One region of the Photobacterium sp. AWH4_225 genome, then DNA from elsewhere that is predicted to be linked to it. Evidence: riboswitches for the same ligand, from Rfam matches in the RefSeq annotation. Region 1 holds a riboswitch; each other region holds the start of a gene.
What was found. A riboswitch is a leader RNA that binds a small molecule or an ion and turns the genes downstream of it on or off. The one in region 1 is predicted to bind lysine.

Region 1 (7,343 bases):
CTTTACGACCACAATGACAGATAGTCTTCAATTCAACCAATTTATCTGCCCACGCCAGCAAATAACGGCTGCCTTCAAATAGCTCACCACGGAAATCACTGCGCAAGCCATAGCAAAGCACGGGGATATGTAGCTTATCGACCACTTCCGTTAATTGATATACCTGCTCTTTGGTTAAGAACTGACATTCATCAATCAGTACACAATCGACTTTTTTTGCCGTATTCATATCCTGCATACGCGCATAAAGATCATCGTTGACGTTAAATAGCTCTGCCTCTTCCTGCAAACCAATACGCGAGCTGACCTTGCCTTTGCCATAACGATCATCAATCGCAGCGGTAAAAATAACCGGTGTCATGCCGCGCTCGCGGTAATTAAATGATGACTGCAATAATGTTGTCGACTTACCCGCATTCATTGCCGAGTAATAGAAATACATCTGGGCCATTAAGCTTCCCTAGTAATACGATTGGTGCGTGAAAAAATCAGCCGGAATGCTACAGAAAAGCCCTTCAGATTGAAAGGAGCAAGCTCATCTTCTTTGTTACCAATTCACGCTAAAATGGATAAAAATCGCCAATCTGTTTGATTTGCCACAAAAACAAAAAAAGGCCTGTATCAAATACAGACCTTTTTATCATCAGACTATTACTTTCGAACCATCAGCACCATGCCAGCATTACGCGTTGGCTGTTGCTTCCTGAGGACGGCGGGATAGCCAAGACAGCAGGACACAAGCCACAATAAACGCCACTGTTGCGGTCATGAACGACACAGCCAACGAGCCAGTGAAGCCCAGTACCAAGAAACCGATAGTTGAAACTACAGCCATAGATAGTGCATATGGAAGCTGTGTTGATACGTGGTCAATGTGGTGACAACGCGCACCTGTCGAAGATAGGATTGTGGTATCTGAGATAGGTGAACAATGGTCACCGAATACCGAACCGGCCAGAACAGCACCTAGCATAGGAAGCATCAACATAATGTCCGTTGCCGCCGCCAAATCACCCGCGATTGGTAGCATGATACCGAACGTACCCCATGAGGTACCAGTCGAGAAAGCCATCACGCCCGCTAGCAAGAACAGGATAGCCGGAAGAAGCATTGGGTTAATGCTGCCTTCAACCAAGGTCGATAGGTATTTACCTGTCGCCATGTCACTGATAACAGTACCGATACTCCACGCAAACAACAGGATCAAAATCGCACCGAACATCGACTTGGCACCAATCCACAAAGTAGATGATACATCAGCCATTGGGATGCGCTGGCGCATTACTGGAATAAGGGCAGCAGCAAAACCAACAAGACCACCGTATACCAGAGACATACCGACATCAGTATTTTCAAAGGCACCCAGGACGCTAAATGCCAAGCCATCGGCAGCCAATGCCTGGTAGCCAGTAAACAGCATGAAGAAGAAGGTCGCGACTATCAGAGTCACGATTGGCATCACAAGGTCAGCAACGCGGCCGTTCTTGCTCTCTTCAATTTCTAGCTCGTCATTGAGATCTTTTGCGCGGCTGTCGTCATCACCTTCATCGAAACCACGGCAATGGCTCGCTTCCAGCTCATGCTTTTTCATTGGGCCCACATCAATTTGGAACCAAGCCACCACGAATACCATCAGCAGTGCAAATACTGCATAAAAGTTCATTGGTGCCAGCTGCATGAAAGCGCCAAGCGGAGTGTACTCAGTTACGCCGTGCGACACCAAGATACCGCCGATAAGGGTAATAATGTATGCACCCCAGCTAGAGGCAGGCATCAATACACACATTGGCGCGGCAGTTGAATCGAGGATATATGCCAGCTTCGCGCGCGACACGTAGAAACGATCCGTCACTGGGCGAGAAATAGAGCCAACAGCCAAGCTATTAAAGTAATCATCAACGAAAATGAACACGCCCAAGAAAGCTGCCAGCAGTTTTGCCCCGCGCTTGCTCTTGATTTTTGTCTGTGCCCATTCAGCAAAAGCACGAGTACCGCCAGAAAGTGTCAGTAATGCTGTGGTCATACCCAGCAAAATAAGGAAGGCGACAATACTCATGTTCCAGCTGTTGATGGCACCGTCTTCAATAAACAGGCCAGTCACTGTGGTACCGATATAGGAGGCCGTGCCACCAATTGAAAAATCAGTCAGCAGGAATGCGCCCAGCAGGACACCGACACCCAATGAAACTAAAACACGACGTGTGAGGATAGCCAAGCCAAGTGCAACCAAAGGTGGCAACAACGACATGGCGGAGTGTGAAAAATCTACAATATTCATGATCTCGACTACAACCGATCCTGGTTGGAGATCTACTGTTTTACACGACATCGTGTCGTGTATAGAAGAGCATTAGGAAGAGAAGTTACCCTTTTCCGACTCCACAGTAGCGCTCCATAGTTAATGTAATTATATACTATGGCAGTGTTGTCCCTATTCGGTGACAACCCCAGCAAGCTGGCTTGATAACCCGAGCTTACTTCGGCATCGGCTCCTTTCGTAAATCCTCATCGGAATCACCCTCCGATTTACTACTAATAGACGATGCGCCTCTACCCTTAGTCTAGGTCTGGTCAATTCTACGGAATAGATATCCAAATGCAACAAGTTAAGATGAAAAAAATGACAAAAATAGTGAATAGTCTTGCTGAGCAGTACAAAAATCATTCACTTAATAGCAATTTATTATACCTTTCACATATGAAATTGATGGCAAATATTTATCAGTACGAGATGATTTTGGATAAGAGTATTTACTTATCCTGACCATTACATTTTATTACAAATGAGAAATGAACCTGATAAATTGCAAAAAATTAAATGAACCCTTCATTTTTTATTTGGCATCGCCGTATTAAAAGTATTATTATTGCAATTATTGAATTGTCACTGCTATTATTATTTTATAGTTTTGGACCTACAGGAAATAAAAAATGTCTGATGCAATGAAAGCGCTACTTAACCTTCGCAGCCTTCGCGCACTTTCTCGTGAATATTCTCTTGAGCAACTACAAGAAGCACTAGAAAAGCTTCAAACTGTCGTTTCTGAGCGTGAAGAAGCAGAAGCTGAAGAAATCGCTAAAGAAAAAGAACGTACAGAGAAACTAGCTCAATACCGTGAAATGCTACTAGCAGACGGCATTGACCCAGAAGAGCTTCTAGCAACTCTAAATAAAGCACCTAAAGCAAAACGTGCACAGCGTCCAGCTAAATACCGTTTCCTTGATGAAAATGGTGAAGAGAAAACGTGGACTGGCCAAGGCCGTACTCCAAGCGCACTTAAAAAAGCGCTTGATGAAGGTAAGTCTCTAGAAGATTTTGAAATCAAATAATTCAACTTCTTTAACGAACACCTAAAAAAACCCAGCAATTGCTGGGTTTTTTATTTTCTGAATCCAACCCAAGCAAAAACCCAAGCAATTGATTTTAAGGAAAAAAATAATTTAACCTTACTGAAAAGCTCCTCCCGTAGAGTATATTTCCTCTCCGCCTACTCTAAGTAGGTATAAACGGCGTGTGGGGTAAATCAACTTATGCCGTGTATGGTTATTTTCTAAAGAGCATAAAAAACCAGACCCTGAGGTCTGGCTTCTTTGTCATATTTTATCTTTAGCGAATCTGATCTGCCAAGTGGCTTACGGCCAAGGCGAAATAATGTGAACGGTTCCAGTTCAACAAGGATTGATAATTGCCGTAGATAAGGTAGGCACGGCCATGTTTATCATCAGGTTGAATAAGCCAAGCATTAATATCAACACTCGGTAGTGCCTGGCCATTGAAACGTCGAACGCCTAACTTCTGCCACTCTGCTAAAGAGCGAGCCTTGTTCTTTTCTACGCCCATCAACGACGCATCGATAGAAGCGGGCAAGGAAACTTGGCGACCCCATGTATATTGATCATCCCAGCCAGCCTTCTTTAAATAATTTGCAGCAGAGGCAAAAACATCCGCCTCGGTCTGCCAGATATCGATCTTACCGTCATTATTGCCATCAACTGCATAAGATAAAAATGACGTAGGCATGAACTGAGGTTGCCCCATCGCGCCGGCCCAAGAACCCTTCATATCTTCAGGGCTAATATGACCCGCATCCAATATTTCCAATGCTGCCATTACCTGGCTGCGGAAAAATGCTTCACGCCGACCTTCATAAGCAAGCGTTGATAACGCCTCAACAACGTTATAATTCCCCATTAAGCGACCGAAATTACTTTCAACACCCCATAGAGCAACAATAAATCGAGGCTGAACACCGTACTGCTGACCAATTTTATCCAACGTCGTTTTATGCTTACGATATAGCTCGTTAGCCTGTTTTACTTTCCAGGCAGGAACTGCACGGGGAATATACTCATCCAGGGTTAATTTGCGCTCTGGTTGATTTTTATCCGCTTTTACTGCACGTTCTACAAAAGTAATGCCATCAAAAGCAGAGTTGATAATCGACTCTGAAATTCCTTTTTCTCGGGCTTCTACTTTTAGTCCATCGACATAATTATCAAACCCCTCATCAGCATAAACTGCCGATGATAATCCTAACCCTAAGGCCACAAAGGCCGATATCAATCGCTTATGCATAGTTTATCCTTGGCTGCTGGCGGCTTTGTCCGCTTTGTATTTCTCCAGTAAGTTTGGCACGGGAGGCGGTACTTGCAGGTAATACCCTTTATCTTTGAGTTCCGCTTTGACTTTTTCGATATCTGCCTGTGCCAACTTATGACGTTCTTCTAACTTAAGTACCATGACAAATTGTGGCGTACCAAATGTTTTCAACAAAGTTTCAGGTACTGGCGAGAAATCATCTTTGTTGTTGATATAAAGATAGGTATTGTCTTTTTTAGGGCTTTTGTAAATTGCACACAACATATTGTCGGTAACCTGTTCGTTAATTTCGCTATTTTGTCAGACAACAATTCGACTGAATCATTCCCTTGAAAGAGGGGGATCGCCTACTTGATGAGACGGTTGTCTGAAATTCCAACGCAAAAGCAAGGATAGCTTGCTGATATACGGTTTGGAATATAACATGCAAGTTACCCAAGAGATAACGTTCCCGGACGACTAATTTAGCGACAGTCATCAATACACATGACAAAATCTGCAGAACTCAAGGGAGGCTCATTTACCCTCTCTGCCCTCCACCTCGTGGATGGCGACATACAGCAAGCAGTCAACTTTCTGAAAGAGAAGGTTGAACAGGCGCCTAATTTCTTTTCAGCCGCTCCCATCGTTATTGATGTCAGCCAAGTCGACAGTAAATTGGACTTCGCTTTGCTAAAAAGCCAAGTCCATGAAGCAGGAATGATCCCTGTTGGGATCAGCGGCTGCAAGCAACCGGAGTTACAAGCACAAGCCAAGCAGGCTGGTTTTGCCATTATGAATGCGGCAAAACAGGCCAAAGCAGCTGAACCTGTGATGACACCGACAAAAATCATTAAAAATCCGGTTCGGTCAGGCCAACAAATTTATGCTAAGAATAGTGATTTGATAGTGCTTGGACATGTGAGTGCGGCTGCGGAGATCATTGCTGATGGCTGTATCCATGTCTACGGGACCCTAAGAGGCCGTGCTATCGCTGGGGCCAGCGGTCAAAAAGAGGCAAAGATTTTCTGCCATAACTTACAGCCGGAACTCATCTCAATCGCAGGGAACTACTGGTTGAGCGACAAAATACAACAAGAGTTCTGGGGACAAAATGTCGTTATCTCGCTTGCTGAAAACAATTTGAACATAGAGCAGATGGCTCTATAACGTTTAATAAGGAATTTATAAGATGGCTCGTATTATCGTTGTTACCTCAGGTAAAGGTGGCGTTGGTAAAACTACCTCGAGTGCAGCTATTGCATCGGGTCTTGCGCTTAGCGGCAAGAAAACAGCGGTGATCGATTTCGATATCGGCCTGCGTAACCTTGATCTCATCATGGGCTGCGAGCGCCGTGTAGTCTACGACTTCGTCAACGTCATCAATGGTGAAGCCAACCTTAACCAAGCGCTTATCAAAGACAAGCGTGTCGACAACCTGTATGTCCTACCCGCTTCACAGACCCGCGACAAAGATGCACTAAGCCGCGAAGGTGTCGAGCGTGTCTTCAACGACATGGCTGAGATGGGCTTTGAGTTCATCATCTGTGATTCACCAGCAGGTATCGAGACTGGTGCACTAATGGCTCTGTACTTTGCCGACGAAGCCATTGTTACCACCAACCCTGAAGTCTCATCTGTACGTGACTCCGACCGTATTCTAGGCATTCTTGATTCAAAGTCACGCCGCGCCGAGCAAGCCGAAGAACCAGTGAAGACTCACCTGCTGCTGACTCGCTACAACCCGGCTCGCGTCACTTTAGGTGAAATGCTTAGCGTCGGTGATGTCGAGGAAATCCTTCATATCCCACTACTGGGCGTGATCCCGGAAAGCCAGGCCGTATTGAATGCCTCTAACAAAGGTGAGCCGGTTATTTTCGACAAAGAATCAGACGCCGGTATCGCCTACGAAGACACGGTTGCCCGCCTGCTTGGCGAAGAACGCCCATTCCGCTTCCTTGAAGAAGAGAAGAAAGGCTTCCTAAAACGTCTATTCGGAGGGTAATACACGATGGCATTGTTAGAATTCTTCCGCCCCAAGAAACCAACGACTGCCAGTGTAGCCAAAGAGCGGCTGCAAATTATCGTTGCTGAACGCCGCTCTGCCGATCAGGGTGCACCTAGCTACTTACCGCAGTTGAAGCAAGACATTCTGGATGTGATCCGCAAATACGTCGAGATCAGCCCAGAACAGGTTACCGTTAACCTCGACCAGAAAGAAGAAGATCTTTCTGTGCTGGAGCTCAACGTCACCCTACCAGACGAAGAGAAATAATCTGGGTCAGTTGCAAAAAAGCCCCGCCCAATAATATTGGGCGGGGCTTTTCTTTTTTTGTTGCTATGCCTATTTCGATTTCAGCAAAGGCAATACTTTGGCTTCAAATAGCGGCTTGCGCCAAGTTTTGAGCATATCCGGCATATGATCCGCTGAACGGTCTTTTTTCCACGCCCATGAAATCAGCTGGTTGATTTGCTTCTTCGACGCCAAGAATTCCGCCATCAGCCCAGTCTCTTGCTCTACCCGCGTTACCACATCTTTAATATGCTTCACTTTTTGCTTGTAGCCAGGCAAATCAACAAGGCGGGTAATTTTCTCAGGATACTGTTCTTCCGGCATGTCATCGACATCATGAACCATTTTCAGCAACCGGTTGGCGTGGCGCTGAATTTCCATGTTATCGAAACCTTCTTTGGCCATCACAGCCTTGGACTTGATGCCGTAACGGGCCAACTTCCATAGATGCAGCTCTTTGACGATAAAGTT
Region 2 (7,343 bases), on a different contig from region 1:
GGGCTGCGTTGGGTTCTTATCCCTTGGTAGTGGATGATCTCAAGCGGGGAAACCTGGTTGCGCCATTTGGGTTCATCCCGTCAGGTCATAAATACATTCTGTTGTCGCAAAAGCAGACGCCCAGTGATTTGGAGTATCGTTTTACTCAATGGCTTCAGGGGTGTTTGGCAGGTTGTGTTCCGACTGAAAGTGAAGCTGTTGGGCTTATTGATTAGAGTTGCCTAACTCCGAACGTGTGGAGCTAGGCATTTTTGACTTTAGTTCTGACTTTTTAGCTAGTTGGCTCAAGCGCCCAGAACATAAGGCCAGTCACCAATGGAATGTTCAAGTGGCTGAAGTCGAACTTGTCGGTGAGGTATGTCGGTTCAATATCGGTACTTAGGTTCGTTTGGCCATCAATGAAAATGACTTCGCCGTTAATCTTTTCTGCATAAATGTAATGGCTGTTATCCCGGATCAGATCATCCATCAGTCCGATGCCGACAACAAAACGGGTACCGTCCTGGTACTGATCCATTGCTAGCCAACCTTCAGAATTTTTCACTTCTTCCTGTTTTAGTTCAAACCACTGGCTACCGTTAGGAGTGGCCAGCGACAAGCCTGATTGAGGGGCTTTGATAGAGAGGTACTTTGAAATACCGGCCAGCTGTTGTTCCACTGTCGGGCTGTAATTGCCCCAGAAATGGTATTGGGTGTTTGACATGAGCTGTTCGGCATCAAGAGCGACATCTGCAGTAGTTTGCCGGGTAGCAATCCCTGTTGCATTGAGTGAACAGTTCGACAGCATACGGCTTTGGTTACCCGTAATGACGGCTGTGTTGATCATCTCACCAATACTGCTGCCGATGCTTCCGACATCGGCCAATAGTGGAGAATAAGCTTGGCTAAATTCTGCATTATAGGCTTCGACAGCCGTTTTGATGCCAGGGATACGAGCGTCGTTGATCTCGCTATGCTCTAGGGCGTTGGCATTGATTGATAAAATTGAAATCATTGATACTAAAAGCTTTTTCATGCTTACCTCTCCTTTAAAAAGAAAAGATTGCACGATCCGTGCCATAGGGTAGATAGCTTGGGTGGGTTGGATAGCTTAAGTGAATTAGCAATTTTATCGCCCCATATTGGTGCGCCTGACTCAATATGGGGCGCCAATATGGGGGTAAATATATAAGCGTTATTTCACGTCATCAAACGTAGCGCTTTCAAGCAACGCGGCGATAGTGTCTTTATAGCTAAGCCCAGCCTCTTTGGCTGCCATTGGGAAAACACTTCGGGTTGTCATTCCCGGTACTGTGTTCATCTCGATAAGCCAGATTTGTCCACTTTCATCAAGGAAAGTATCTACCCGTCCCCAGCCACGGCAGCCCAAGGTTTTGTAGGCGGTTAGGGCAGCTTGCTGCATGGCTTTTTCTTGTTCTGCTGTCAAGTCAGACGGGCAGTGATAAGTCGCCGTTTGCTCGCCGAATTTGGCATCCCAGTCAAAGAAGCTGTCTGATTTGATCTGTACCACAGGCAGGGGTTTGCCATCAAGGATGGCACAGGTGTATTCGCGGCCTGTGATGAATTGCTCAACCAGGATGTCATCATCGTACTCAAACGCATCAACCAAAGCGGTGTAAAGCTCTTCCGGCGAGGCGGCTTTTGATACACCGATGCTGCAGCCTTGGTTTAAGGGTTTGACCACTACGGGGTAGGTCAGGTTTGCCAACGTGGTTTTGATGGTGTCTACTGGCGTATGCTTGTTGACCTTAATCCAATCAGCGGTTTGCAGTCCATTCGAGCGCCAGATCTCTTTGGTCTTGAGTTTGTTGAGGGAAATGGACGAGGCCAAGAGGCCGCTGCCAGTATAGGGGATCTTGAGCAAATCGAGCAGGGCTTGCAGGTGCCCGCTTTCACCCATACCGCCATGAAGGGCAATGAAAGCTTTGTCTAAGTTGAAGAAGCCCTGCAAGGTGATATCAATGTGCCGGGGATCGATCTTGATAGCTTCATAACCCAATGACTCAACGGCCTCGGCAATACAATTGCCCGACTTTAATGAGACTTCGCGCTCGCTAGACTCACCGCCGTATAAAATTCCAATTCTCATGGTCATGTTCCGATTAAGCTTTGTTGTGTGAAAAAATCATCAAAGGAATACAAACCGATTGTTTTATAGCGAACAATCGAAAAAGTAAGAGTATAAAATTACTTGTATAGTGTTTAGTAGCTTATTGTAATGCTTTGTACTTCATATTGGATTGAAATGCCTAAAAAGTATGACATTGTGCATAACTTTATTTTCATCACAGAGAATGTTGTCTTATTTTTGAGCAAGGAATGAATTTCTTTTCAGCTAACTTGAAATAAATATCCTGCTAGGTATTGGGCTATGAACAGACAACAACAGCAAAATAAGTCATTGGGTATGTGGTTAATTTCCTTGTTGATTTCCTTGTACATGGGGCTGTTTGCGACGGTCGCAGCTGCACTGGAGTTTGAAAGCTATCCTCTAGATACCCTGGATAAGACGACGGCACAAGGTGTGAAGGCTGAAGTGGTTGATTACCACGGCCAGAAAGGGATACACGTTGCGGTGTCACCAGATCATCAGTCTGCTGAGCAAGGAGGATGCGATCACTGTACATATTTAGCGTTGGAGACTATCCCGTTTCGTGATGGCACCATTGAAATAAATATGGCTGGTGAGCCGCAGCAGAATGCAGCTGCAACATCAACGGCAAATGGCTTTGTGGGTATCGTTTTTAGGGTCAGTGAAGACTTGTCCAAATATGAAGGTGTGTATTTCCGCCCTTCCAATGCCCTGTCAGAAGATGAAGCGCAGCGTGAAATGACGGTTCAGTATTTCTCCTATCCGGATAACACCGCTGAACAATTGAGGGAGTCGGATCCGGGCAAATATGAAAGCGCAGCTAATATCCGTCCCGGGCAATGGTTCCACCTGAAAGCCGAAATCAATAATAACCAAGCGATTTTCTATGTTGATGGCGAAAAAATCTTGGTGGTTGACCGCTTGTTCCACGGCTCTGAGCACAAAGGGGTCATTGGGTTTATTACCGAGCCAGGCAATGATGCATATTTTTCAGAGTTGCAGATAAAGCACAGCCAGTAGCTGAACCTCCATCTTGAAGCAACTTGAGTATAAAAAAAGAGCAAGGCCGTGGCCTTGCTCTTTTTGTTTGAAACTGTTGTTTTTGAGGCTTTTGTATTTAAAGCCTTTCAGAAAACTTAGCTCGTGACAGGCTCTGCTGCAACAACAGGCTTGCTCTTACGAACAGCAAAGGCACAGAACGCCATAAACCATAGGCCGCTCACAGCAACACCTGCCCAAGCTGAGTGGGTGTAGCCGATAGCGAGGTAACCCAGCAGCGCGCCGAAGGCCACTGAGCATGCGTAAGGAAGCTGGGTCATGACGTGATCCATGTGGTGGCAGCCTGCACCTGTCGCAGACAAGATACTGGTGCTTGAAATTGGCGAGCTGTGATCACCAAATACCGCACCGGCCAGTACCGCAGACAACATTGGAAGCAGCAGTGCGATGTCACTGGCCGCAGCAATATCACCGGCTAGCGGTAGCATGATGCCGAACGTACCCCAGCTGGTTCCTGTCGCAAATGCCATGGCACAAGACAGCAGGAAGACAACTGCCGGAAGCAGTTCAACCGGCAGGTTACCGTTAGACATTGAAGCTAGGTAGATACCGGTTTGCATGTCACGCACAACGGCGCCAATCGTCCAGGCAAAGAATAGGATAATAATAGCGGGCATCATGGCTGAAATGCCTTGTGGGGCGGCTTTCATCCAGCTGCCTGCATCTAGCTTCAAGCGAAGGGCAAGGCCGATAGAGACGACCAAGCTGCAGATCGCACCGTATACTAGCGATGAGCCTACATCGGTGTTCTCAAACGAGCCGATCACGCTGAAGGCTTCGCCGTTGGCAGCCAGTACATCCGCACCTGACTGCACCATGAAAAATACCGTTGCCATAGTTAGGGTCAGGATAGGCAGTACCATATCAATCATGCCGCCTTTGGCTGACTCTGGCACCTCGACATCCAGGCCGGCTGGTTTGCCTTTTGATTCATCCCATAGCTTGCCTTCAAGTGCCCACTTCTCATGTTTGCGCATCGGGCCGATATCAAGCTGGAACGCAATCACACACAGCACCATCACAAGGGTGAATACCGCGTATAGGTTCATTGGCATCATCTCGACAAACGCCGAGATTGGACTTTGATCGGTCACGCCATGTGCCACCATGATGCCGCCAACTAGGGCAATGATGTATGCACCCCATGAAGAGATTGGCATCAATACACAGACTGGTGCTGCTGTGGAGTCCAGCAGGTAAGCGAGTTTGGCTCGAGAGATATTGAAACGGTCAGTCACCGGGCGGCAGATAGCACCCACCGATAGGCTGTGGAAAAAGTCGTCGATAAAGAAGATGAAGACCATCAGGCCTGTCAGTGATTTGGCACTGCGACGGTCTTTACAGCGGACCGCTGCCCAGTCGGCGAACGCTTGGGTAGCCCCGGAAACACTCATCAGGCTGATCAGCGCGCCAAGCAGCAGCATGAAGATGATCATGTTGACGTTATCGCTGTTCATTGCGCCGTCGACCCATACAATTGCCAGCACTTTGCCGACCAGGTATTGCAGGGACTCAAGCGGTGAGTATTGGTTAAGCATCAATGCGCCGGCAAAGATACCTGCTCCGAGGGAGAGCAAAACCCGCCTGGTGGTGACCGCAAGGATAACAGCCAGCATGGCAGGGATAACGGACATTAGCGAGTCCGAAAAATCGACAAGGTTCATGATCTCATCACACCTATGTGTTTCAGGTGGAGATCTACCGAAAGGAAGTGTAACTAAGACGCAGAAAAAGAAGACTTGTTACCCCCTCAGGTAGCGCTCCATAGGTAAATACTATGGCAGTTCTGTGCCTATTCGACACAGACCCAGCGACTGAGTTGATGGCTGCAGTCACTTCGGCGCTGACTCCTTTCTCCGGCTTCAAAGGTATCACCCTCCACACGGTTACTTATAGGCAGCGCGCCTCTACTGATTTAGGGTTTATCACCGTCAATCCTACTGGATTTTGGTCATAAGTCTAACATTATATACGGCTGAATATTTATGTCAGCTAATAATAAGCTTTTTTCATGGTCTTGATTAGAATCTTGGTTTGAAGCGTTAGCCCTTTCCTCGGATTATCCGTTTTACCCATTGCTGGGTTTAAATTTTAAGGAGCTAACGTGTTTTCTCGCAAACACTTTGAATTGATTGATAAACCGACGTTCTTCGGGGCGTTGGGGATGTTGATCTCGGTTGTGGTGCCTTTGCTGCTGTTTCCGGCACAAGGGGCAGAATGGATTGCTGTCGCCAAAACGTTTATGACCGATAAGCTCGGTTTCCTCTATTTGGCGCTCGGTGTCGGTGCATTCTTCTTTATGATTTACATCGTTTTTTCCGATATCGGCCAAATTAAACTGGGCGATCCTGATGAGCAGCCCGAGTTTACGACGGCGTCATGGGCGGCCATGCTGTTCTGTGGTGGTATCGGTGCCAGTATTCTTTACTGGGGGACAATTGAGTGGGCGTATTACTACCAAGCGCCTCCTTTCCAGTTAGAACCTGGCAGTGAAGAAGCGGTCCGCTGGGCGGCAACTTATGGCTTATTCCACTGGGGGCCGATTGCATGGTCTATTTATTTGGTCCCTGCATTGCCGATTGCTTATTTCTTCTATGTGCGCAAGCAGCCTGTACTTAAGGTCTCGGCGGCATTGATGCCTGTGATAGGGGAAGCCCGCAGTTATGGTTGGCTGGGTAAAGTCATCGATGTGTTATTTATCTTCGGCTTGCTGGGCGGTGGTGCTACGACGCTGGGCTTGGCTGCGCCGTTGATCACCGAAGGTGCCAACTACCTATTTGGCGTACCGAAAGATACGGTTACCCAAGTTATCGTATTGATGATTTGTACCGCCATCTTCGCCTACTCGGCGTATGCCGGGATGGAGAAGGGCATTAAGTTCCTCAGTAACATCAACTTCTGGGGGGCTTTGGGTCTACTGGCTTTTATTCTGGTGACTGGGCCAACGATATTCATGCTGGAAACCGGCTTGGATTCACTGGGCCGTATGCTGTCGAACTTCTTTGTCATGGCAACATGGGCTGAGCCGTTCGGCGGCTATGGCTCGTTTGAAAATACCCACTTCCCGCAGGATTGGACTATTTTCTACTGGGCGTGGTGGCTGGTGTTCGCCCCGAGCATGGGCTTGTTCGTCGCGAGGATCTCCCGTGGCCGTACCATCAAGCAGATGGTGACCGGTTCGATATTCTTTGGGTCGATGGGCTGCTTCCTGTTCTTCATGATTTTGGGTAACTACGGTCTATCGCTTCAGCTTTCGGGAGCGTTGGATGTGGTTGGCATCTTGAACTCTGAGGGTGCGACAAAAGCTATTTTCTCTATCCTTGAGCAGTTGCCGTTTAGTACCTTGGTCATCGCAGCATTCACCCTGCTGTGTTTGATTTTCACTGCCACGACGTTTGACTCGATTTCCTATATCTTGGCATCGGTTGTACAGAACAACGTGACTGAAGACCCAATGCGCTGGAACCGCTTGTTCTGGGCATTTGCGTTGTCATTCATGCCGTCGGTATTGTTGTTTATGGGGGGGCTGTCGACCCTGCAAACGGCGGCTATCGTCGGTGGCTTGCCACTGCTTGTCATTGCAGTAATGCTGATGATGTCGGCGGTGAAGGCGGCAACGCTCGATCTGACCCATCAGGAAGGTTATGAAGATCCGGTGATCAATATCGAGGAACTACCCGATGTCGACCCATGGTCAAATGAAGGCATGGCATTGACCAAGTTCGAGGAGCTGAAAGAGATCGCCATGGCGGCGGCAGAAGCCGAGCGAGAAGCACTTTACAAAGTGTGGAAGCTGAAGAAGAAAATCCGCGCTGAAGCGGTGGCCAACGGTGAGTCCGGGATGGATTTCAGTGATGCGCCGCAAGAGCGTTTGGATCAGCTTCAGCAGTTGATGGACGATGCCATGACAGCCAAAGAGAACAAGCTAGCCGCTTCGGAAGAAGCGCAGGAAGCACGCAAGGTGTTCAACGAGCTGATGCGAACCCGGTTGGAAACGATGGTCGAGCAGGAAGTGTAGGGAAGCACTGACTTACAGCTATAAAAAATGCCGAGTCATGAGACTCGGCATTTTTGTATCTAAAGCTTTTGTGTTTAAAGAAGGCGTTAGATCTGATCGACCACAGCCCACACGGCTGCAAGCACATCCTGGCCGAAGGCGACGCTGCGCTCCGGCGACCAGCCGTAGAACTCA
Region 3 (7,343 bases), on a different contig from region 1:
AGCTTCACTCACTTTAAATCTCCATTTCGTCACATTCTATCCTACAACATTTCTGCAACATATTTTTTTGTGTTAGTGTTTTCAATTCAATGACAACTTGTCATAGGGGTATGATGAAATTAACTTAATCAAATGGAACCAGATGAACATAACGGCGAAACAACTTCGGGTACTCAAAGCTATCAGCCAAGCAGGAACAACCAGTATGGCAGCAGAGCAGTTGAACTTATCTCAATCTGGTGTAAGCCGAATGTTAGCCCAGCTGGAAAAAGAACTTGATCTGGATCTCTTTGAGCGAGATAGAGGGAGATTAAAAATTAAGCCCGAATCGCTCAATTTGTTATCAAACGCACTGCATGTTTTGGAGGGTATAGAGCAACTCCAGACTCAGGCGTCGGAAATTAAGAGGGGACGCAAGGCTAAGCAGGTATTCAAGATTGCGATGCCTTATACCTTTGCAAAGTCAATCGCACCGAAACTTATCAAGCAACTGGTGACGGCATATCCTGACGTATCGGTAGAACTGTTTTCCGGCCATTATCGCTCGATTGAAGAGAGCGTGTATTCCGGTCAGGCCGATGTCGGGTTTACCCGCATCAATAACCATTCAAAATTTCGTTCCACTGCGATCGATTCAGGTATTGCGATGTGTGTGTTTCCCCAGGGCCACCAGTTTGAGGCGTTCCACTCGATCGTCGCTGAAAACTTGCGAGATCAGAAACTCGTTATGATCGGCCGAAAGAGTAGCACTCGTTATGATGTGATGAACTGGTTTACTCGCAGTAATCTGTTTCCGGAGATCGTCGTTGAAGCGCATTCTGTCGATGTAGCCTGCTCACTTGTGGCAGAGGGTATTGGCGTTTCCATTGCTAATAGTACCATGCTCAAAGGGATGGATAATCACAGAGTTCGTGCGCTGCCTATCCTAGACTTGCCTCGCTATCAATACGGCGTAATTCAAAGGCCTGATGATATTGCCAATGAGAGCAAGCAGGTGATCATTGATACATTCTCTGATTTGCTTCAGGAAATGTTGGCTGAACTTCCAGTGCTGGGACGTTAACTATTATGAAGCTTACAGGCGAAGTTTGAGTTAGATTTTATCGATATAAAAAAGGGATCTAACAAACGTAGATCCCTATCACTTATCAACTTAGACGAGCCGCCCCGGTTTTTACTTTACAATGTTCTGCGCTGTCGCGTAGAAGTCACGTGCCCTTGCCCAGACGCCGTTTGGATCTTCACCTTTACACAGGGTCAATAGATGCGGAAGCAGTTGCCCAGCGAAATCTTCGCTGCTTTCTTTTGGCAGTACTGTTGGTAGGTGGTCGACCGCCTGAACATATAGCCCGCTAACATCCGATTCGATAATTGGCTTCGCCAACTTGGTGCTCTGGTTGTAGATGCGGATTGGGTTATCCGGGTTATTCGGATCGCAGCTGACATCGCTGACCATGCTCAGGCGAGGGTTCTCACCCAGGCTTTCCTTGGTAATGAACGGAGGCGTGCCCTCGGCAAGGTAAGCACAGTTAACCAAGATGTCGTAGTCATTGATTGCAGTGAATGGGCCACCGGCTTTGGTTTCTTCGATATCCCAGCCGTCAGCATCGATACCCAGCTCGGCAAATAGATCCAATGCGCCACGGCCACAGCGGCCAAACTGACCGATAACCAATACCTTAGGCTTCTCTGACAGTGTTGCAACCTGCTCGCGCAGTACTGCTAGGTAATGGTCGCGATCCGGGTAGCTGCCCACTGCGCCGAACACATCTTTACAGTGTAAATGGTGGATATAACCCGACAGGCCAATCGCTGCACCAACATAGCCCGCCCAGTATCCGAAGGCACAAACACGCTTGCCCATTTCGTCTTGCAGGAACTCTAGGTCAAGAATTTGGCCGCCACCGGCATTGAAGCGGGATAAGATCTGCACAGCTTCATCCTGCCCCTTGAACGCATGGGCAAAGTAAATGTGCTGGTGCTTGAGCGGGAAGTCATCTTCAGCCAGCTCTTTCAAACCCAAGATATAAGCGTGCTCTGGAGCTTCAGTCCAGCTATGGCCCGCCGCTAGCTCACAGCCCACATCGACATAAGCTTGGTCAGGGAAAATACGGGTATCGCTACGCTCGACAATCACCTGGGCGCCCGCATCAATCAGGGCTTTGGCTCCGGTAGGTGTCAATGCCGTGCGGTGCTCACCCACTTTTACTTCATCTCTTAGCCAAAATAGTGTGTTCATTTTCAATCCTTTTTTTAAACGGTAGCTCGAAATAGCAATCGCTATTTAAGCGGTAACTGGGGTGGCTGCGGCCTGACGGCGCACCATCAAAACAATCAGTGCAACTTGCAATACGGCGGCCAGTACGATGGTGTACGGGCTACGGGTGATTTCGGCAACCATGAAGCCGATGCTGGCGGTTACGCCTGTCAAAATAGCGTATGGGAACTGGGTGCGGACGTGGGAAACATGATCACATCCAGTCGACATCGAGCTAAGAATTGTCGTGTCGGAAATCGGTGATGAATGATCCCCCAGCATACCGCCACTTAGCGCTGCACCAATACAAATTAGTGGGTCGGCGCCCAGCGCACTGGCAACCGGCACTGCAATCGGGATCAGGATGGCGAAAGTGCCCCACGACGAACCTGTCGCTACCGAGATAAAGCTGCCGATAATGAAAATCAATGCAGGCAGCATAAACACCGGCAAGCGATCATTCATCACCTGGCTAATATAGTCCCCTGTACCCAGAGACTTACAGATATCACCCAAGGTCCATGCCAATAGCAAGATAACCAAAATTAGCATGATCCGCTGCATTCCCGACACAAAAGTGTTGAAGGCTGTCGAGGCGGTCATAGTTTTGGTGTAAGCGTAGTAGGCAATCGCCGTTATCGAGGCAATCAGATAGCTGGTGCCAAGCGATGCTCGGATCACCGGGCCATTGATGGTGCCATGCAGATGGTAGTTATAAGTGAACAGCGCGATCAGCGAGCCGAACAGTACCGCCAGGGGCAATACAATCAGCGAGATACGGCCTGATTTCACCTGCTGGTCATCCACAGGCAGTACGCTCTCCTCAGCCTGCTGGCGAGCTTGCCGCTCGGCTTCGGCCATTGGCCCCCAGTCTTTTTTCAGCACCGCGTAGACAGGCACACTGAACAGTGCCAGCAAGGCATAGAGCTGGTAAGGGATCACCTGCAGGAAAGTCGCAAAGCCATCAACGGGCTGGCCCATGTTATCGAATGCGTTCTCAATCAGGCCCTGCGAGTAGACACCCCAGCTGATAATCGGGATCAGCACGCAAATCGGCGACGAGGTCGAGTCAATGATAAAGGCCAGCTTCTCCTTGCTCAGCTTGAGCTTGTTGTAAATTGGCGAGAACATCGGGCCAAGAATAAGCGAGTTGCCCGAGTCGGTAAAAAACACCCCGATCCCGGTTGCCCAGGTGGCGAGCTGGGCTTTCAATGGTGATGACACATAGCGGGTCGCCATGGTCGAAAACGCTGCCATACCACCGCTTTGCTCGACCAGGTAGATAAAGCCGGAAATAATGGTAATAACAATAATGATCTGTGCGTTGCTGCCCGATGCAAGCTGTGTGAACGGCCCATCAGACAAGAACATCAACGCAGTATCGACAGGATGACCCTTGGTTAAGATCAGCATGCCGCTGATCACTGCAACGCCCAGAGCCAAAACAACATGCCGAGTGGTAAAGGCGAGTATCAGCGCCAGCACCGCGGGTACGATGGACAATAATCCGTAATCAGCCATTCGTAGACTTCTCCTAAAAAACAACATCAAGGTATTTGAGTATTTAGAGGAGGGGCGTAAGGAGCACGCGAGCGACAAAGGCTGTACGAAATCGGTAGGCGAACTTACCTGTTCGAAAACAAAAATTGCTGTAGCTCTCCATCCGGGCAGGGCCCGAGATGACAGTGCTGCTCCTATTAAGAACAACCCCAGCAGCTTGGCTGACGACCAAAACCACTTCGGCATTGACTCCTTTCGTTTAGCTTCATCGGCTGTCGACCTTCACTAAACTACTCTTAGGTAATGCGCCTCTACGTTGCAGGCAGTGAATAACCACCCGCTTTGTATTGAATAAAACATAAAAACGCATAATCCAAATCAACTTGACGCCACATTGTGATCAATATCACATTATATATTTTATTAAACACTCAATTAACAAAACATTGCACTACTGGCTACCATGCTTGCAGCAACAACAACCACAAAGGCTATTTTTTGCTGTTAATGGTGGATTTCATATCAGTATTTATCTGGAGTAGTCTTAGCTTTGTCGGGGTTGACCGGAGAGGGCCTGAGAAAGACACAAGGTACCGGTGCTAAAATGGAGGCTCAACCTGCATATTTACCCAGCGGTACCTAAATAAAAAAGTGGTTAAAGGTATGTTGAGGGAGGAGTTGGGGTTCAGATATTGCAGATACAAAAAATGCCGGCCTAGGCCAGCATTTTCTTCTCTAAAGTTCGGAAACTTATAGAGTAACTACGTTCGCAGCTTGAGGACCTTTCTGGCCTTGCTCGATGTCGAAAGAAACTTTCTGACCTTCAGAAAGAGTCTTGAAACCTTCAGAAGCGATAGCGCGGAAGTGTACGAATACGTCAGCACCGCCGTTCTCTTGAGTGATGAAACCGAAACCTTTTTCTTCGTTAAACCACTTAACGATACCAGTAGACTTAGACATGTGATGTCCCTTATGTAAATTCATTTAAACCGCAAGCCAATAGCTACGGTCAGTTAAAATTGAATTATTAATGTGACGATAAATATAAGGGAAACAGTTAGATACAGTACGAAAACGTAATGATATCAGATGGTTTAACTTGTACTTGATGTTGCATTAAATAACTCTTCTCAAATTGAGCCTGCGTATCATAACAACAGAGTGAAAAATATGCAGCGAATTTTTGACAATTTTTCGTATTATTTTTTGAGGGGTTAACTATTCATTCAGTAATCCAGGCCTATCACCACAATGCTACCCCCTCATCAATGGCTAAAAAGAGAAAAAGAAACCTGCTATCGTCGCACTCATCAGATTGGACAGAGTCGCGGCAAAGATGGCAGGCATGCAGAGAGTAGAAATCTCATGACGCCGCTTCGGTGCCATAGTCCCTAACCCGCCTAGCAACATGGCAGCCGCTGCAAAGTTTGCGAAGCCACACAAGGCAAAAGTAATAATGGCTGTGCTTCGGGTAGATAGCTCCGTCACTTTGAGGTATTCAGTAAAGTTCACGTAAGCCACAAATTCATTCAGCACCAACTTCTGACCTATGAAGGAGGCTGACACCATCGCTTCGTCAAACGGAATACCAATAATCAATGCAACAGGATAAAACAAATAGCCTAGAAGATATTCGAGCGACAGTTCAGGCAGGCCAATATAGCTACCTATCCCACCCAGCATGCCATTGACCAAGGCAATCAAACCAATAAACGCCAAGAGCATCGCACCGACATTCAATGCCAGCATCAATCCGCTGGAAGCGCCGGCCGCCGCCGCATCAATGACATTGGCAGGCTTATCTACCGTTACCCCTTCTTGCTCTTGCTCTTTTGAACCGCGCGGCTTTGTCTCTGGTACCAAGATTTTGGCAAACAGCAAACCACCAGGAGCCGCCATGAACGAGGCTGCAATCAGGTATTGCATATCAACACCCATTGCTGCAAAACCGCCCAAAACAGTTCCTGCAATCGAAGCCAGGCCGCCGCACATAACAGCAAACAGTTCAGAGCGGCTCAATCGGTTGATATAAGGGGCGATCACCAAGGGAGCTTCCGTCTGACCGACGAAGATATTGGCGGTAGCCGACATGGACTCGTTCTTACTGGTCCCTAGTAGTTTTTGCAATGCCCCACCCAATACCCGGATGAACAACTGCATGATACCGAGGTAATACAACACAGAAACCAGTGCCGAGAAGAAAACAATGACTGGCAACACGCGCATGGCAAATATAAAACCACCACTGCCAAAGACCTCGAACATCTGTCCGCTGACCAACCCTCCGAACAAAAACTCGATCCCGGCATGAGAGAATCCCAGCACCGAGCTCACTCCACCCGAAACAATCTCGAGCAAATCTTTTCCGATAGGAATGAACAAGACAAATGCCCCAATAATGAACTGGATAGCAAAAGCTCCCAGTACCGTCCGTTTATTGATGGCTTGGCGATTTTTCGAAAAAACAACAGCGATAGCAAGCAGTGCTACCATTCCCATTAAGCTAGTCAGAGCGTCCATGTTTGGCGGCCTTATATAGGGTGGATAGGTGTACAACCTACCTACTCGACATATACAAATACCCCGGGCGCTATAAGCCCGGGGCGGTTTAAATATTAGTGGTTAATCCAGTGCTTTACGGCAAGTTCAGCAACTTGCATTTCGATATCAAAGGGGACCGGTTGCGGAATGCTCTGCAGCGAGTCCCGGTTAAGGGCAATTCGCTCTAAACTCAGTGACTGCAAAGCCAGGCCGAGATCCATAATTTCAATAGGATTTCCGTCGCCCGCAGAAAGATTAACAAGGTTGGCATCCGACAAGACGAACAGTTGCTTGTCTTTGAGCTGGTAAGCCGTCACATGAGGGCGGATCTTATCTTGGCTTTGGCTCAACGCGGCCAAATCCCCAAGGTTGATTTCACGCTGGAAATGACCCGCATTGGCAATAATCGTATTGCCACGCATCATTTCGAAATGCTCTTTACGCAGCACGTTATCGCGGCCGGTAATGGTGACGACCATATCGGCATCCGGCAAAGCTTCTTCCAATGCGGAGGTATAGAAACCTTCCATATGCGCTTCAAGCAATGTCAGTGGGTTGGACTCAACCACGGTAACATGGGCCCCCATACCTCGCAGGCGCTGCGCGGTACCAGAGCCGCAATATCCATAACCAATCACCACGACCTTCTTGCCGTGCAGCATGACGTTGGTGGCGCGCATGATGCCATCGACAACAGATGAACCCACACCAAAGCGGTTTTCGATAATTCGTTTGGCTTGGGTGTCATTGATGATCAAGGTGCTGAATTTATCTGCATGGAAGTCTTCACGCAGGCGGTTGGCCCCTGTGGTCGTTTCTTCCGTGGCACCTAGCAGTGAGGTCTGGAAGCCGCTAAATTCTGGCTCGGTGAAAATGAGCTCGTGCAAGTCGGCACCGTTGTCGGCAATGATGTCCGGCTGGTGTGATAACACTTTGCGACAGTAGTTAATGTGATCATCAAAGCTCTCGTCACGGCGGGAATAAACACTTACCCCATAGTCTTCGACCAAGGCGGCTGCCGTTTCATCTTGAGTTGAACCTGGTG

Region 2: another riboswitch for lysine. It lies ahead of ACXAD4_RS23920 (Na+/H+ antiporter NhaC family protein); the one in region 1 lies ahead of ACXAD4_RS04975 (Na+/H+ antiporter NhaC family protein).
Region 3: another riboswitch for lysine. It lies ahead of ACXAD4_RS22370 (Na+/H+ antiporter NhaC family protein); the one in region 1 lies ahead of ACXAD4_RS04975 (Na+/H+ antiporter NhaC family protein).

The regions. Positions count from the first base shown of each region.
Region 1 is NZ_JBSWTF010000001.1:975,030-982,372, reverse strand. Features, by position in the region: gene ACXAD4_RS04980 (thymidine kinase) at 1-451, opposite strand, end outside; gene ACXAD4_RS04975 (Na+/H+ antiporter NhaC family protein) at 683-2,278, opposite strand; lysine riboswitch at 2,378-2,561, opposite strand; gene ACXAD4_RS04970 (H-NS family histone-like protein) at 2,932-3,330, shown strand; gene ACXAD4_RS04965 (lytic murein transglycosylase) at 3,608-4,576, opposite strand; gene ACXAD4_RS04960 (YcgL domain-containing protein) at 4,580-4,864, opposite strand; gene minC (septum site-determining protein MinC) at 5,087-5,749, shown strand; gene minD (septum site-determining protein MinD) at 5,772-6,584, shown strand; gene minE (cell division topological specificity factor MinE) at 6,591-6,854, shown strand; gene rnd (ribonuclease D) at 6,924-7,343, opposite strand, start outside.
Region 2 is NZ_JBSWTF010000004.1:1,489,187-1,496,529, forward strand. Features, by position in the region: gene ACXAD4_RS23900 (LysR family transcriptional regulator) at 1-215, shown strand, start outside; gene ACXAD4_RS23905 (hypothetical protein) at 272-1,015, opposite strand; gene ACXAD4_RS23910 (D-alanine--D-alanine ligase family protein) at 1,175-2,089, opposite strand; gene ACXAD4_RS23915 (hypothetical protein) at 2,372-3,112, shown strand; gene ACXAD4_RS23920 (Na+/H+ antiporter NhaC family protein) at 3,229-4,815, opposite strand; lysine riboswitch at 4,899-5,069, opposite strand; gene ACXAD4_RS23925 (BCCT family transporter) at 5,256-7,169, shown strand; gene ACXAD4_RS23930 (M14 family metallopeptidase) at 7,256-7,343, opposite strand, start outside.
Region 3 is NZ_JBSWTF010000004.1:1,134,180-1,141,522, forward strand. Features, by position in the region: gene ACXAD4_RS22355 (YfcC family protein) at 1-12, opposite strand, end outside; gene ACXAD4_RS22360 (LysR family transcriptional regulator) at 143-1,063, shown strand; gene ACXAD4_RS22365 (saccharopine dehydrogenase) at 1,175-2,239, opposite strand; gene ACXAD4_RS22370 (Na+/H+ antiporter NhaC family protein) at 2,285-3,778, opposite strand; lysine riboswitch at 3,902-4,079, opposite strand; gene cspE (transcription antiterminator/RNA stability regulator CspE) at 4,508-4,717, opposite strand; gene ACXAD4_RS22380 (NupC/NupG family nucleoside CNT transporter) at 5,030-6,277, opposite strand; gene ACXAD4_RS22385 (adenosylhomocysteinase) at 6,373-7,343, opposite strand, start outside.